Regions from separate parts of the Rouxiella sp. T17 genome, predicted to be linked through region 1. Evidence: predicted binding sites of a transcription regulator. Region 1 holds the regulator's gene; each other region holds the start of a gene.
The links. Region 1 encodes LexA, which represses DNA repair genes until DNA is damaged. Its sites were predicted from a motif close to TNCTGTATGTACATACAGNA; they were not measured.
Positions count from the first base shown of each region.

Region 1 (5,786 bases):
TGTTTCCAGTTACCGTCTGCTTGATCCTTATTCATCGTAAACTCTCCTGTATTAGCTCTGGTTATGTGGCACTTGTTTAATGCCTTTCAACAGTACTAATTGTAGTAGAGAGTTTCGGAAATGCAGGGATATTGAGTCAATCTGCTTATAACTCGGAATAATCCAAAGCATTTAAAACCAGCTATCGCGACGCCAATATTGTCGCCAGACCCAGCCCAACGCCAAACCCCGCAGTGAAAGAAAGACGGCAACCGCAAGCCACAGCGCGTGATTGTGAAGCACGGGTAATGTCAGTAAGGAAATCGCATAACCCGCCGCCGCAACCGCCATGCTGTTACGCATCTCTTTGCCGCGAGTGGCGCCTATAAACATGCCGTCGAGCAGATAACACCACACGCCGACCAGCGGTAACACGATTTGCCAGCCAAGATAGCGATCGGCGAGAGTTCTTAACTCGGGCAGCGAGGTCAGCAGGTTGACGATTTGCTCACCCGCTACGGCATAAACGATGGCAAAACCTACCGCAACCAACCCTGCCTGACGACAGGCCGCATGCCAGACTTTGAGCAGCTGGCTTTTATCCTTCGCGCCAAACGCCTGGCCGGAATGCGCCTCGACCGCGTAAGCAAAGCCGTCCAGCGCAAACGCCGTGAAGGTCAGCAAATTCATTAATACGGCATTTACCGCCACAGTTTGGCTACCTAAACGCGCACCGATCACCGTTAGCGACGCAAAGCACAGCTGGATGAGCAGCGAACGCAGCATGATGTCGCGGTTTAGAGCAAAGAGTTTACGCAGATTGCCGCGCCACGCCTGTTTCAACATCAGCCAGGTGATGCCGCGCCTTCTCATAACAATCGAAACCAGCCACAGGCCGAGCACCAGCGTGGCATATTCTGAACAGACCGTCGCGACCGCAGCGCCTTTCACATTCCAGCCAAGATCAACGACCAGCCACAAATCTAGAATCACGTTAAGCATGTTTCCGGCGATCAGCATAATGACCGGCGCACGCACATATTGAATGCCCAGCAACCAGCCCAGAATCACCAGATTCGCCAAAGAGGCCGGCGCGCTATACCAGCGAATAGACAAGAAAATCTGCGCCTGTTGCAACACGGCCTGACTGCCGCCCACAATCTGTAAAGCGAGCGAAATCAAAGGGTGGCGAAACAGGAAGATCAGCGCCCCGGCAATCAGCGCCAATAAAAAAGGCTGCACGAAAGCGCGGGCTAGCCGAACATTATCTTGTGCGCCGAGCGCCTGCGCGGTTAAACCTGTGGTACTCATGCGCAGGAAAAGCAGCAGCATAAACAGGAAGCTGGTTACCATGGCACCCACCGCGACGCCGCCGAGATAGTCGGGGCTGTCGAGATGGCCGATGACGGCAGTATCGACCAGTCCTAATAGCGGCACGGTAATATTGGAGAAAATCATCGGGAGAGCCAGCAACCACAGCGCTTTGTCGGTCGGGCTTAGAAAGGTGCTTTTTATTTTATGAAGTAGGGGCATGTTATTTTCTAAATCAAGGACAGGCTAGAAAATGCAGACATGAAAGGCGGCGCTCAATAAATGGGTGTCGATCCCAACTTAAGCAGCAACGCTTTTAAAGTAAAGCCAGACTTAACACGCAATGACTTAACACGTCATCATTTAACGCGTAATGACGTAACGCGTAATCCTTAACGTGTGACAAGGATGCAGCATGACGACATAGAAGAGCCGTCACGCTCGATTGCAGCTAATAAAAACTAGGACCAGTCGCCGTTACGAATTACGCCTACGGCCAAGCCTTCAATGCTGAAGCTCTGCTCGCGCAGGTCGACAACGATTGGCTCGAAGTCACTGTTTTCAGGCAGCAGCTGAATAATATTGCCCTGCTTTTTGAGACGTTTTACTGTCACTTCGTCGTCGATACGCGCAACCACAACCTGACCATTACGGGCATCCTGGGTTTTGTGGACAGCCAGCAGATCGCCGTCGAGAATACCGATATCACGCATCGACATGCCGCTGACGCGCAGCAGGAAGTCGGCGTTAGGTTTGAACATTGCAGGATCGACCTGATAATGCGCTTCGATGTGCTGAGTCGCGAGCAAAGGCTCACCGGCAGCAACACGGCCAATTAGCGGCAAACCGTCTTCTTCTTCCATTAACAGGCGAATACCGCGTGACGCACCGGAAACAATCTCGATGACGTTCTTGCGCGCCAGAGCTTTCAAATGCTCTTCTGCCGCGTTGGGAGAACGGAACCCGAGTCGGGTAGCAATTTCTGCACGCGTTGGCGGCATACCGGTGGTGGCGATATGATCGCGAATAAGGTCATAGACCTCTTGTTGTCTAGCTGTAAGTGCTTTCATGTCGCCCCCTGTTTGTTTATACAGTCTAGCTGTGAGTATATACAGGTAAAGCTGGAATGAAAACCAGAGAGTACACAAAAAACAAACATTAAGCGGCTTTTAAATATTCAATATTCTTTTGCCGTCACTTTCGCCAACTTTTGCCGTAACTCTAGCGCCAGTGCGGCACGAGGATCGTTAACCAGGTAAAAAGTGCAAATAAAATGGCGATCAGCACGGCGGCGGAGCCCATGTCTTTCGCCCTGCCCGAAAGGGTGTGAAATTCTGGCCCGATTCGGTCAATGGCGGCTTCTATGGCGCTGTTCAATAATTCAACCACCAGCACCAAAATCAGTGATCCGATCATTAAAATACGCTCGATGCTGCTCACATCAAGGTAAAATGCCAGTAAGATGGCGGGAATGACGACCACGGCTTCCTGTCGAAAGGCGGCTTCGTGCTTCCAGGCCGAGGTTAATCCTTTTAAAGAATATCCGGCAGCCTTGTAAATTCGGGTGAGTCCGGTGACCTGATTTGTCATTATATTTTGCGTCTTAAAGTGATTTTCAGGCATTTTAGCCTGAATCGGTTGTCCTATCACCACAGATCTCATACCGGCTTTCTGGTATCCTTGCCGCGAATTGCTAACAAGAGGCTTCACATTTTTTATGTCAGGATGGCGTAGACTTTATTATACCTTACTGAATTTACCGCTAAAAATGCTGGTAAGCAGCAAGGTCATTCCTACAGATCCGGTGACGGAAATGCGTTTGGACCCAACGCGCCCGATTCTGTATGTTTTGCCTTATAACTCCAAGGCCGACCTTCTGACGCTGCGGGCCCAGTGCCTGGCGCAGAATCTGCCCGACCCTCTCATTCCGCTGGAAATCGACGGCGTGCAGCTGCCGAGCCACGTTTTCATCGGTGAAGGGCCGCGCGTCTTCCCTTATTACCAGCATCAGCAGGAATCGGTAAAGCTGTTCCACGATTATCTCGATCTGCATCGCAATAATCCAAATCTCGACATTCAGATGCTGCCGGTGTCTGTTATGTTTGGCCGTGCTCCGGGTCGTGAAGGTCAAGACACGCCACATTTGCGCGTGCTGAACGGCGTCCAGAAGTTCTTCGCGGTGCTCTGGCTGGGGCGCGACAGCTTTGTGCGTTTCTCCAACACCGTTTCTCTGCGCGATATGGCGACCCAGCACGGCACGGATAAAACCATCGCCCACAAGCTTGCTCGCGTCGCGCGGATGCACTTCTCGCGTCAACGTCACGCCGCTGTCGGGCCTCGTCTGCCGGTGCGTCAAGACCTGTTCAACAAGCTACTGGCCTCGAAAGCCATTGAAAAAGCGGTTGAAGATGAAGCGCGAACCAAAAAGATCTCTTACGACAAGGCGCAGCAGAACGCGATAGCGCTGATGGAAGAAATTGCCGCCGACTTCAACTATGAAGCCGTGCGCCTCTCCGACCGCGTGCTGAGCTGGACCTGGAACCGTCTTTATAAAGGTATCAACGTTAACAACGCCGAGCGCGTGCGTCAGTTAGCGCAGGACGGTCAGGAAATCGTTTATGTGCCCTGCCATCGCAGCCACATGGACTACCTGCTGCTTTCCTACGTGCTCTATCATCAGGGTCTGGTTCCTCCGCACATCGCGGCGGGTATCAACCTGAATTTCTGGCCGGCGGGCCCGATTTTCCGTCGTCTGGGCGCGTTCTTTATTCGTCGTACCTTTAAAGGCAATAAACTTTACTCCACGGTATTCCGCGAATATCTGGGCGAACTGTTTAGCCGGGGTTACTCGGTAGAATACTTTGTTGAAGGTGGACGTTCACGCACGGGTCGCCTGCTCGAACCGAAAACCGGCACGCTGTCGATGACCATTCAGGCCATGCTGCGCGGCGGTTCGCGTCCGATTACTCTTGTGCCGATTTATATCGGTTACGAGCATGTAATGGAGGTCGGTACCTACGCCAAAGAGCTGCGCGGTGCGACCAAAGAGAAAGAGAGTTTCATGCAGATGATCAACGGCTTGCGTAAATTGCGCAATCTGGGTCAGGGCTACGTCAACTTTGGCGAGCCGCTGCATTTAACGCCGTACCTAAACCAGAACGTGCCGCAGTGGCGCGACTCTATCGACCCTATCGAAGCCCATCGTCCGAGCTGGTTGACGCCAACCGTGCAGGACATTGCGGACAAGATTATGGTGCGCATCAATAACTCGGCTGCGGCCAACGCGATGAATCTCTGCTCGACGGCGCTGCTGGCTTCGCGCCAACGTTCTTTGACCCGCGAACAGCTGATTGAACAGCTCGACTGCTACCTGCAACTACTGCGCAACGTGCCTTACAATCAGGATTCCACCGTGCCGGAACACACCGCCGACGCGCTGCTGGATCACGCCCTGAACATGAACAAGTTCCAGGTCGAGAAGGACAATATTGGCGATATCATCATTCTGCCGCGCGAGCAGGCGGTGCTGATGACCTATTATCGCAACAATATTCATCACCTGCTGGTGATGCCTTCACTGATTGCCAGCATCGTGCTGCATCACGGTGAAGTTAGTAAAACCGAGCTGCTGCGTCAGGTCGAGCTGATTTATCCGATGATGAAAGCCGAACTGTTTATGCACTACGATAAGGCGCAGCTGCCTGAATTGTTAGAGGTATTAAGCAGCGAACTGGCACGTCAGGAGCTGATTCTGATTACCGGCGATCGTCTGTCGCTGAATCCGCTGCGCAACCGTCCGTTGCAACTGCTGGCGGCGGGCGTGCGTGAAACCCTGCAACGCTACGCGATTACGCTCTCCTTACTGAGCAATAATCCGAGCATAAGTCGCGGCGCGCTCGAGAAAGAGAGCCGGATCATGGCGCAGCGTCTTTCGGTGCTGCACGGGATTAATGCGCCGGAGTTCTTCGACAAGGCGGTATTCACCACGCTGGTCGGCACGCTGCGTAACGAAGGCTACATCAACGATATTGGTGATGCGATTCCGGAGCACACGCGCGAGATTTACACCATTCTCAGCGACCTGATCACGCCCGACATTCGCTTGACCATCGAAAGCGCCGGCATGCCTTCTGAGTTGCCTGCTGCGACTGAACCGCCAGACGAACCGAAGATCGACGTGCGAGATACCGACCACTAAACTTTTTCGTTTCGCGTGAATTGCGCGTTGAAAGCCAATAAAAAACCCCGCCAGTCTTGCGATTAGCGGGGTTTTCCTTTTCTGCTTTCTAAACTTATTAACTAGATATACAAAGGCTTAGCGCATATAAAAGCTCAGAAAGATGCCGATGAACATCACCATGCCGACATAGTTATTATTGCGAAACGCCTGGAAGCAGAGATCGCGCTGGCGTTTGGCAGTGATTTTTTGTTGATGAACAAACAGGCAGGCGGCCAGCAGCAGCGACCAGTAAAACGGCGCGCCCAGCTGATTTAAA
Region 1 is NZ_JAWUEA010000013.1:22,850-28,635, reverse strand. It holds gene SC206_RS04235 (CsbD family protein) at 1-35, opposite strand, end outside; gene dinF (MATE family efflux transporter DinF) at 172-1,512, opposite strand; gene lexA (transcriptional repressor LexA) at 1,752-2,360, opposite strand; gene SC206_RS04220 (diacylglycerol kinase) at 2,512-2,880, opposite strand; gene plsB (glycerol-3-phosphate 1-O-acyltransferase PlsB) at 3,008-5,488, shown strand; gene ubiA (4-hydroxybenzoate octaprenyltransferase) at 5,606-5,786, opposite strand, start outside.

Region 2 (5,786 bases), on a different contig from region 1:
GCACCAGCACACGCGCAAAAAATCGATCGACCTTGAATTTTTAGTCTGGCAACGTCTGGCCGCTCTGGCGCAGCGTCGCGGATCAACACTTTCCGATACGATCGTTCAATTGCTGGAAGATGCCGAGCGTAAAGAAAAATACGCCAGCCAAATGTCTTCCCTGAAACAAGATCTCCAGCAGATCCTTGATAATAAAGAAAGTTAACACCTCTTCTTTTCAGGCAGGCGGCAACGCCTGTTTTGTCATACCACGCTTGTTTTACCCCACCTGTATTTTTATCAGCCAAAAAAAAACCCCGCAAAGCGGGGTTTTTGAAGTCAGGTCTATCAAAAGATAGTGGTATTACTTAGCCCTGTGGCTGAGTAACAACGTCTTTGATACCTTTAACTTCGATTTCTACGCGACGGTTAGGTGCGAAGTTTTCGATCTGAGCTTTAGTAGCACGGCCTGATTTGTAACCGAAGTTACCGGTAATCAGGTTAGTTTCACCGCGACCCTGTGCAGAGATCTTGTTAGAAGGGATACCTTTAGATACCAGGTAATCCACTACTGATTGAGCGCGTTGCTCAGACAGTTTCTGGTTAGATGCTTCTGAACCGACTGGGTCAGTGTAGCCCAGAACAACAACTGAACCGTCTTTCGGATCCAGTGAGCTCAGTTGGGTGTACAGCTGATCCAGAGCCTGACGGCCTTCTGGTTTCAGTGAAGCTTTGCCGAAGGTGAACAGAACGTCAGATTTCAGAGTGAACTTGTGAGTCTGTACAACTGGGGCTGGAGCTGGGGTCGGTGCCATAGGTGCTGGAGCATCGTCTTGACCGAAACGGTAAGAAACACCCACAGACAGCATTGCGTTATCAGGACGTGCGCCAACAGTAGCAGCGTCACCGATGTTGTTAACCCACTGGTAATCCAAACGGGTTGCCCAGTTTTTGGTTACTGCGTATTCGAAACCAACTGCAGCCAGTGGAGAAACACCGTTGTCGTTGTCGCTTACGCGGTTGCCGTTGCCAAAGTTGCCTTTAGCATCTGCACGCCAAACCATACCACCCAGACGAGTGTAGATGTCCAGATCGTCAGTCAGTGGGTAGCTCAGTTTAGCAGCCAGCTGGATGCCTTGTGCTTTGAATGCGCCATTGTTTACGCTGCCTTTATAAGGCATACGGCCGAGCCAGTCGTAACCGCCTTCGAAGCCCAGGAATGGATTTACCTGATAACCTACGAACGCACCAGCGCCCAGTTGGCTTTCATGGGTAGGGCCATTACCAATACCGTCGTAAGCATTAGCAAAACCAGTATCGTGATACTGGGACCAGCCCAATTTCGCACCGGTGTACCAGGTGTTATCTTTCGGGGCGGCTTGCGCTACGGTAGCGAAACCTGCCAGTGCCACTGCTAATGCGATAGCTGTCTTTTTCATTTATGCGCCTCGTTATCATCCAAATAGGCAATTGAGCTTTAAGCTTTAAGCCCTTGGTTAAATTCCTTCGTCCAAGTTATTGCTTCACTTAGGTACTTGCCACTTTTCGTAGGCATTATAAGAGCAACCTTGGCGAACTAAAGTCTACAACGTGGCGAGAAACTTACAAGCTTGAAGTGATAAGGCAACGGAAAAAAAGGGAAAAATGTACACATTTTTTAACATCAAAGCCAAAAAGTTGACGAAACTATGTGTTTTTTCACCTCCAAAAGACCCAGTTTTACTGGGTAAATTGGGTTTTTCAGCACAAAAAACTAAAAAGGCCCAATAATTCGTCGGATTACTCCTAAATTGATTTAATGGTACACAGAGGAGTGAATTTTTACGGCAGGGGGTTGTCCGTCGACACAAAAGGGGCTGATCTGGGGCTTCATGATGAAGCCGTAAGAGCCACCCACTTCGGCTGCAACCTGCAATCTTTTACGGTCTGTATCATTCAATTCAGGCAGCCATCCGAGCACCACACTGTAATTTCCGGTCAATAAGGCGCGTTCCATAGCGTCGACGGAAGCAATGCCTTGAAGCTGACTCACCTGAACTATTTTATCAACCGGCAGTCCGGACTGCGCTAACCAGCGACGGCTCAACTTTTGGGTGGGAGTGAGCCACAGCAGCCAGCGAGACTGCTCACCCAAATGGTGCAGCAGCGGCAAAAGCAACTGAGTTAATGCAGGCTGATTTTCACTATAGACGAACTCGCTGAGTAAGCCACTGTTAGCGGTGGAATTTTGGCACTTTGGGCCCGCATTAGGGGTTATGGAGTGCTGGCTAAAATGAGGGTGCTGACGATGATGAGTTCGCATAGTGTTGTTCCACCAGTGAGTTACTGTATGGATATACAGTACTGCTACTGTGGTGAGAGATCAACCTAAATTTTCCAAGACGTCTCGCAATTCTCACTGTAACTCGACAGCAAACGGACTTTACGTTAGGTGGCTTCCCCCGCTTTGCGTATTTTGCTGGTAGCGTTTCACGTTACTTCTCTTCGGCAGTTTATGCGCATAAGCGATAAGGAAATCAACATGTTAAAAGATACTCAAGAAATGGTCGATCAGACGACAGAACTTCTCCTGCCATTGGGGCCTGTTCACAGCCGACCTCAGTTTGGCGGCTACAGCCTCTCTTCGCGCGGGGCAATGTTTGCCATCGTTTCCGAAGGGGAACTCTATCTGCGGGCGACGCAGGACAACGAAAATAGGATGAGAGCGCTGTCGATGCAGCAGTTCGTTTATTACAAACGGGGAATGGATATTTTGTTGCGCTATTTTCGAGTGAACGAGGCGTTGTGGCAAGAACCAGATCAGCTCATCGCGTTGGCCGATGAATCAATCAGGGGAATGGAAAATGAAAAGGCGGCCCGTAACGATCAGCCGCGCAGATTGAAAGACCTGCCGAACATTAATCTGACGCTGGAGCGCATACTGTGGCAAATCGGGGTGAAAGACTCGGCCGAGCTGCGCAATCAGGGGGCGATTAGTACCTACGTGAAGATCTGCACGTTAAAGAAGGAGCTGGGTCTCGGGACGCTGCTGGCGCTTGAAGGAGCGATTCTAGGCTTTCACAAATCTGTTTTACCTCCTCAGTCGCACACCCAGCTGCTTACTTGGTTCAATAATTTTCAGCAGGATGAGAGAGGGATAATCGTGTAACGCGGGGCCAGCAGGAAATATCTCCCGCTGGCCCAACGAAAATTAGACCGCGAGTGGAGCCTCTGAAGGCGCAATTTTGCTGTTGAGGCTGGTAAGTTCCGGCAGATGCTCCATTAATAGCCTGATCTGCTGTAAAACCAGCTGCTCTTTAGTATCGGAAGCCGAGGTTTTGGCCTCGATTTGTGCAGAAAGCGTCGGCAGCGTGATATGAAGGTGCGCAGGCTGGTGGTGATTCAGCGCATTATCAATGAAGTGCGTCGCGTCACTGAGCAGGCCGAGCATTTCCGTATCTTCAAGCTTTTCACGATGCGCGCCGAGCGCCGAAATATAGCTGAGCATGGTGTGATTCAGACACAGCAGGCGGAAGGCGGCATCAAGCGTCTCGGCATCGTTATCTTTTTCGGAGGTCATGTTTGAAACCACCGAAGCCAGCTCGGCATCGCAATTATGCGCATCGCGGCGTGCTATCCGATAAGTCAGCCCATTATCTTTGCCGAAATGATACTGCTGCACCACGGCGTCAAGATAGCGGCAGTTAGCTTGAAACGTTTTATCAACCACCACCGGCAATTGGCGAAAGCGCCAGTCTGGCCAGAGATAACTTACGGCAAACCAGGCAATCAAACAGCCAATCAGCGTGTCGATAATGCGCGGCAGTGCGACCTCGAAGCCTTGTCCCATCAGGTTAAACAGCAGCAGCGCCAACAGCGTGATAAACATGGTGGCCTGCGCGTACTGAATATTACGAAAGGCAAAGAACAACATGCCGCAGATAACAATCAAGATCAGCTGGCCTTCGAGCGAAGGAATGAAATAAAGGATTGGAATGCCGAGCGCCACGCCAGCCAGCGTGCCCACGACTCGCAATGCCAAACGTCGCCGCGTGGCGCTGTAATTAGGCTGGCAGACAAACAGGCTAGTCAGCAAAATCCAGTATCCGTGGTCCAATCCGCTGAATTTAATGAACATATAGCCCGTTAACAGCACGGCCGACATGCGCACGGCATGGCGAAACAGCGCCGATTTCGGCGTGATATGGCGGGAAATTCGCAGCCAGATATCCTGAAACCCGTTGATTTTATCATCGGCAAAAGTGTTTGGACCTGCGTCTTCCGACAACGCCTGTTCCGATTCGATATTTGACAGCTGGGCATCGATAGCCCGCAGATTTTTGAGCAGATGACGCAGAGCTTTTATCAGACTGCTTTCCGGTTCAAGCGCCGTTTCGCGCTCGATAGCTTCGCCGAGCCGGAGAAATGCGCGTTCAAACAGCGGGTTATGTTGGTAACTCTGGCGATAAAGAATACATTGCGAAAGCTGCTGGCAGGCCGTCGATTGCATACTCATCAGTCGTTGCAAGCGAAACAGGATATCCGTCTGATGAAAACGGGCGTGCAGTTTTTGGTATTGCACGTGAATCGAGCTGGCCCGCTCGTGAATATCCTGCGCGACAAAGTAATATTGCAGCGTTCTGCGGGTGCCTTTTTGGCCGCGATCCCCTTTTAAGCGGCTTTGCAACGCCGTTTTGGTTTCGTTTAGCGTCGTTACCAACTGGCCGTTAGCCATCGCTAAGTTAATGAGCTGCCTGGAATTATTGTCTTCCTGATCGGGATCGAACATGTTGGATTTGGCATCAAGATAGGTTGCCAAACGCTGATAGCAGCGGGAAATATGTTCCTGCAATGGCTGAATCGGCAGCACCAGATGGCCAACCAAGGTCAGCAGGTAGTACCACAGCGCGCCAACAATCAGTAATACCGACTGTTCGTACCACACCTGATAAACATTATTAATGCCGAGCATGGTATAGATGGCAATCAGCAGCGCGCCGAAGGCAATCGTGGCGTAGCGCTGCCCCAACGCGCCCAATAAAATAAAGCCGCAGCTCGACAGGGTAAGGCCCACGGCAAACAGCCACGGATACGGGAACAGCAGCACCACCGAAACCGAGGCGATGAAAAAAGAAACCAGCGTAATCAGCAGATTACGCAGTCTTCCGGCCAGGCGATCGTCAAGGTCGCTCAGTCCCGCGGCCACCACGCCCAAGGTGAGCGGGATGGTCAGCTTAGGTTCGGAAAGCAACCATGGCGCGACAACGGTCCCCGCAAGGGCGATAAAAATGCGCATGCTGTACAGCAGATTGCTGTTATAGGCATAGCGCCGTAGGCCGGTTGCAATTGAGAGCACGTAAAAACTCCAGCAATAAAGTGAACAATATTATTCAATCAGATAAATAATCAAATCAGGCTATTAGCGAATTCGCCCACCGTTTCTCAGACGTGCTGCACTCGCTTCGCGCGCCTGCTTTGCCAGCTCGACCGAAACCACGCGGCGTCCAACGGGCCACAGGGCAATCGCGGCAATTTTAAAATTGGCAATGCCAACGGGAATACCAATAATGCTGATACATTGCACAATACCCGTGGCAATATGCGAAAGACACAGCCACCAGCCGAAAAACACCAGCCAGAAAATATTCAGCAGCGTTCCGCCGCCAGAGAGCACGGCATTGCGTCTTTCAGGATAAAGTTCATCGACGTGGATGGCCTCGTTGCCAAAAGGCAGAAACGACAGGCGGGTAATCTCCCAGCAGGAGCGGGTCAGAGGCAGGGTAAAAATCAGCACGATGCTCACCAGCGTGGCAAATAGCCAGGCCAGC
Region 2 is NZ_JAWUEA010000031.1:14,685-20,470, reverse strand. It holds gene matP (macrodomain Ter protein MatP) at 1-205, shown strand, start outside; gene ompA (porin OmpA) at 348-1,418, opposite strand; gene sulA (SOS-induced cell division inhibitor SulA) at 1,775-2,281, opposite strand; gene SC206_RS11200 (TfoX/Sxy family DNA transformation protein) at 2,501-3,127, shown strand; gene yccS (YccS family putative transporter) at 3,170-5,314, opposite strand; gene SC206_RS11190 (YccF domain-containing protein) at 5,378-5,786, opposite strand, start outside.
Region 2: a site for LexA is predicted at 2,303-2,322, ahead of sulA (SOS-induced cell division inhibitor SulA). Genes of this name have one in related genera too.

Region 3 (5,786 bases), on a different contig from region 1:
CTGGCGGCAGGTCGGCCAGCTCGTGGGTAATCTGGAAATCATTCGCCATGCGGCAGGCTTCTTCAACGGGTCCGTCAATAAAACGCTGCTCTTCTTCTGTTAATGTTTGCTGCGGATAGTCGTGCAGCTTGCGCCAATCTGGCGTGCCGCTAAACAAATCGCCTTCCCACCAGGTGGTGCCCGCCTCAATCGCCTCTTTTTCGGTACGTGACATGCTCGGCATGACTTTTCGGAAACTGCGCAGGGCGGGAGCGGAAAACAGCGAGCGACGAAGTGAAGTGACATTTAATGGCAGCAGGATAATGGCCAGCGGCAGCAGCAGCCACGCGGTCCACAGGCCGATTATCGCCATTGCAGCGGTATAAACCAGCAGAATAATGCTGCCCATCGTCAGGCTGATGCGGTGATAAAACAAGGCGCCGACAAGAACCAGCAGGATGACAATGCTTAGAACCATCATAATAAAACTCCTAAGTCGTAAGAGGTCTGACCTGTTAAGCTGATACTATGTTTTTAGTCCAAGCTAAATGCTTTATCAACGCGTTTACATCCTAATTACAACTTACGTCACAAAGTCATTGCCCGATGTCGCAAAAGCGCAAAGTATCGCGGGCATTAAGGCCGGAGCTCTTCTCGCCTTTTGCCGTTTCCGCTACACTGCACAGCAAATAATGTGGTGTGGCGCGCTTTTCGCCGCACAAGAAATCCCAAGAGGCTGCCATGTACCTGGATATCATCCGAACTGAACTGAACGAAGCTGCTGACGTTCTGAATAAATTTATCAGCGACGAAAATAACATCGCGTCTATCCAACGCGCCGCAAAACTGATTGCCGATTCGTTCAAAGCCGGCGGCAAAGTGTTGTCCTGCGGCAATGGCGGTTCACACTGTGATGCAATGCATTTCGCCGAAGAGCTGACCGGCCGCTATCGTGACAACCGTCCGGGCTATCCGGCGATCGCCATTTCCGATGTCAGCCACATCTCCTGTGTGAGCAACGATTTTGGCTACGAATACATCTTTTCGCGCTATCTCGAAGCCGTGGGCCAAAAAGGCGACGTGCTGCTGGGTATCTCAACTTCCGGCAATTCCGGCAACGTTATCAAAGCGTTGGAAGCGGCCAAAGCCAAGGGCATGAAAGTTGTGACCCTGACGGGTAAAGATGGCGGTAAAATGGCGTCATTGGGCGCAGACGTTGAAATCCGCGTTCCGCATTTCGGTTATGCCGATCGCGTGCAGGAAATTCACATCAAGATTATCCACATTTTGATTCTGCTGATTGAGAAAGAGATGGCCGCTTAACGAACATGGCCCAAGCCTGTCGTTAAGACGTGTAGACAGAATTTAAGGAGACTGGCGATGTGCGAATTGCTCGGGATGAGCGCAAATGTTCCTACCGATATTTGCTTCAGTTTTACCGGGTTGGTGCAACGTGGCGGGTTGACAGGCCCGCATAAAGATGGCTGGGGCATTACCTTTTATGAAGGCAATGGCTGCCGGACGTTTAAAGATCCGCAGCCTAGCTTTAATTCGCCGATTGCTCGTCTGGTGCAGGAATACCCGATAAAGTCACTGGCCGTTATTTCGCATATTCGTCAGGCTAATCGGGGCGAAGTGGCGCTGGAAAATACCCATCCGTTTACTCGCGAACTTTGGGGCCGTAACTGGACCTACGCGCATAACGGCCAGCTGCGCGGTTATCGCCAGCTGGATACCGGCACGCTGCGCCCGATTGGTCAAACCGACAGCGAATACGCCTTTTGCTGGCTGCTGCACAAGCTGACCCAACGCTATCCGCGCACGCCGCGCAGCTGGCCGTCGGTGTTTCGCTATATTGCGTCGCTGGCGGATGAGTTAAGGCAGAAGGGCGTGTTTAACATGCTGCTGTCGGATGGGCATTTCGTGATGGCGTACTGCTCGACCAATCTCCACTGGATCACCCGCCGCGCGCCGTTTGGCAAGGCGACGTTGCTGGATCAGGACGTTGAAATTGATTTTCAGCAGCAGACGACACCCAATGATGTCGTCACGGTCATTGCGACCCAGCCGCTGACGGGCAATGAAACCTGGAACAAGATTGCTCCAGGCGAATTTGCTTTATTTCACTGTGGCGAACGCCAGCTGTGAAGGCTGCGGCGTAAGGGTTTGCGTCTGATTAACCACATAATTACCACCAATCACTGACACGCTCGGCGGCTGGTGGTACTTTTCAAAGTAGGCATAACCCGGCTCAAGCTGACGCCAGAAATTGATATAAGTCGAATATTTATTCAATTTCATGTTGGCTTCAGTCATCTTAAACGGATAGATGCTGATTTCGACGTTACGCTGTCCATTATTGAACGCGGCCTGAACGTAATTAAAAATAACGTTCATATTGACGTCGGTCATTGCATAGCAGCCAATTGACAGACAGTTGCCGTGGATCATCAAGTATTTACCGGAATAACCCTGAGCGCGATCATAATCATTTGGGAAACCAATATTAATGGCGCGATAAAAACGGCTGTCCGGTTTCAAATGATGAATATCAATATTATAAAAACCTTCCGGGCTTTTAAAATCGCCTTCGCGACGTTTATTGCCTAACCCGCCGGAGAAATCGCAGATGCGAAATGCGCCGACCAGCTGGAATTTATTTTCGACTTTGGCATAGAGCTCGAGAGTACGCTCTTGCTTAAATATCTGAATATAAACGGGTGAACCTAATAATTGTTGCTGAACGCCGGTCTCAAACGGAGCCTGTTCGCTGGCGACAGCGCTGCTCATGGTGAAGACGGGGAAACTAAAAAGCATCGCAAGCAGCAGCGCGATTCTGACCATTCTTAATCCTGCTTAAATGACAACTCTATTATTATATGTCCGCCGTAAAAAGCATGCGGACTACCACTGATTTTCAATTATCTTGAACGCTGCCATCTTAATACTGATTAAATTTTTATCAATGGGCTGAAATGTAATTTATTTCTTAATGAGGGGAATAATGGCTTTTATTTGCCTATTTTTACAAATCTCTTGGCATTTATCTTAATAGGCGACGCAAACTGCTGCATAACGAGGGTTGAGATTTAGCAAGCCGACTGTATACTTATACAGTTGTCGTAAAACAGAAAGTCGGATCGAAAAGGGGGGGTATGCGCAAAATCATTCACGTTGATATGGACTGCTTTTACGCAGCCGTAGAAATGCGCGACGATCCCTCTCTGCGCGATATTCCGATTGCCATTGGCGGCAGCCGCGATCGTCGCGGAGTCATCAGTACCGCCAACTATCCCGCCCGACTTTACGGCGTTCACAGCGCCATGCCAACGGCGACCGCGCTCAAACTGTGTCCGCATTTACGCGTTATTCCGGGCCGTATGGAAGCCTATAAAGAAGCGTCCGAGCATATCCGCGAGATTTTTTCCCGTTATACGGCGCTAATCGAACCCCTTTCTCTCGACGAAGCCTATCTCGATGTCACCGACAGTCTCCAGTGCAGCGGTTCAGCCACGTTGATTGCCAAAGAAATTCGTCAAACTATCTCTGATGAGCTGAATCTGACCGCCTCGGCGGGCGTTGCGCCTATCAAATTTCTCGCCAAGATAGCCTCTGATCTCAATAAGCCGAACGGCCAGTTTATTATCACGCCCGATAAAGTAGACGATTTTCTGAAAGATTTGCCCTTGGCGAAAATTCCGGGGGTCGGGAAAGTCACGGCTAAAAAACTCGAAGAGCACGGGCTGCTGACCTGCGGTGACGTGCAGCGCTATGATTTGGCATTGTTATTAAAGCGATTTGGCAAGTTTGGACGGGTACTTTGGGAGCGCTGTCAGGGCATCGACGAGCGGGAAATCTCGCCCGAGCGTTTACGTAAATCGGTTGGCGTCGAGCGCACGCTGGCGGAAGATATCCACGATTGGGAAAGCTGTGTCGAATTAATCGACCGGCTCTATCCCGAATTGGAAACGCGGCTGACGCGGGTGAGCCCAGATCTGCGCATTGCCCGTCAGGGTGTAAAACTCAAGTTTCACGATTTTCAACAGACCACGCAGGAACACGTGTGGCCGGTGCTCAATAAAGACGATTTGCTTAAGGTCGCGCGCGAGGCGTGGGAGATGCGGCGCGGAGGGCGCGGTGTAAGGCTGGTGGGATTACATGTCACGCTTCAAGATCCCCAAATAGAGCGTCAGCTCTTACTTCCTTGGGAATAATACCCATATCTTTCAAACGGCAGATGCGTTGGTTGCCTTCTCTCACCCCAGTCACTTACCTGTGTAAGCTCCTAGGGATTCGTTCAGTTACCGCCTTCCTGCCATTCGAAATCTATAGGTATTATATTAATATCTTTCAAACGGCAGATGCGTTGGTTGCCTTCTCTCACCCCAGTCACTTACCTGTGTAAGCTCCTGGGGATTCGTTCAGTTACCGCCTTCCTGCCATTCGAAATCTATAGGTACTATGGGTATTTCATTAAATTCAAAGGCTTTTTAAAAACTAATCGCTGTTAGCCACGGACAGGAATAGCTTTTAGCAGCGCGGTCAGCAGCTGCCAGTAGAGGTCGACGCTGCCGATGTGAACCTGTTCATCCGGCGAGTGCGGGCCGGTGATGGTCGGTCCAATCGAGACCATGTCCATTTCTGGATAAGGTTTTTTAAACAGACCACATTCCAGACCTGCGTGGATCACCATGATGTTTGGCGTCTTGTTGAACAAGCCCTGATAAACCTCGCGAACCTGCGCCATCACCGGGGATTCCGGATCCGGTTTCCAGCCAGGATAGCCGCCTTTAGGTGCCGTTTTCGCGCCCGCCAGCTGGCCCACGGAGGTCAGCATGCTCACCACGTAATCTTTGCCGCTGTCGATAAGCGAACGGATCAGGCAGATGATTTCAGCTTCGTCTTCTTTCATCGACACTACGCCAACGTTTAACGACGTTTCAACCACGCCTTTTACGTCGTCGCTCATGCGGATCACACCGTTTGGCGTGGCATTCAGCAGGCCGATGAAACGGTTTTGGCTCTCTTTGTTCAACGCGTTGGCCGCGCTGTCTGAAGCTTCAACCACCAGCTTGATGTTTTTCTCGACGGCGGCCAGTTCAAACTGCAACACCGCTTCGAACTCTTGCGCAGCGGCTTTGAAAGCGTCAACGTGGGCCGCAGGCACCGCCAGTTGGGCGATGGCTTCGCGCGGAATAGCATTGCGCAGCGTACCGCCTGTGAAATCAACTAAACGAACGTCGAGTTTATCGGCGTAGTCAGCCAGAAAACGTGACAGCAGCTTGTTGGCATTGCCGAGACCCAGGTGAATATCCGCGCCGGAGTGGCCGCCTTTCAACCCTTTAAGAGTCAGCTTCAGCGCCGTGAAATCGGCCGCAACGGCTTCGCGCTGGAGGGGCAGGGAGGAGATGAAATCGATGCCGCCTGCGCAGCCCATATAGATTTCGCCTTCGGTTTCTGAATCGGTATTAATCAGAATTTCAGCTTGCAGCCAGTTTGGCTGCAGGCCGAATGCGCCATCCATGCCAGACTCTTCCGTCATGGTCAGCAGCACTTCCAGCGGGCCGTGCTCAACGTCTTTGGCAACCAGCGCCGCCAGCGCAGAGGCCAAACCAATGCCGTTATCGGCGCCCAACGTAGTGCCACGCGCTTTTACCCAGCCATTATCAACATAAGGCTGGATAGGATCCGTCAGGAAGTCGTGAACGGTGTCGTTATTCTTTTGTGGAACCATGTCCAGATGCGCTTGCAGCACCACGGGTTTACGGTTTTCCATGCCGGCGGTGGCAGGTTTACGCAGCAAAATG
Region 3 is NZ_JAWUEA010000033.1:40,855-46,640, reverse strand. It holds gene fadE (acyl-CoA dehydrogenase FadE) at 1-460, opposite strand, end outside; gene lpcA (D-sedoheptulose 7-phosphate isomerase) at 721-1,302, shown strand; gene SC206_RS12640 (class II glutamine amidotransferase) at 1,360-2,127, shown strand; gene dpaA (peptidoglycan meso-diaminopimelic acid protein amidase) at 2,098-2,823, opposite strand; gene dinB (DNA polymerase IV) at 3,135-4,193, shown strand; gene pepD (beta-Ala-His dipeptidase) at 4,487-5,786, opposite strand, start outside.
Region 3: a site for LexA is predicted at 3,079-3,098, ahead of dinB (DNA polymerase IV). Genes of this name have one in related genera too.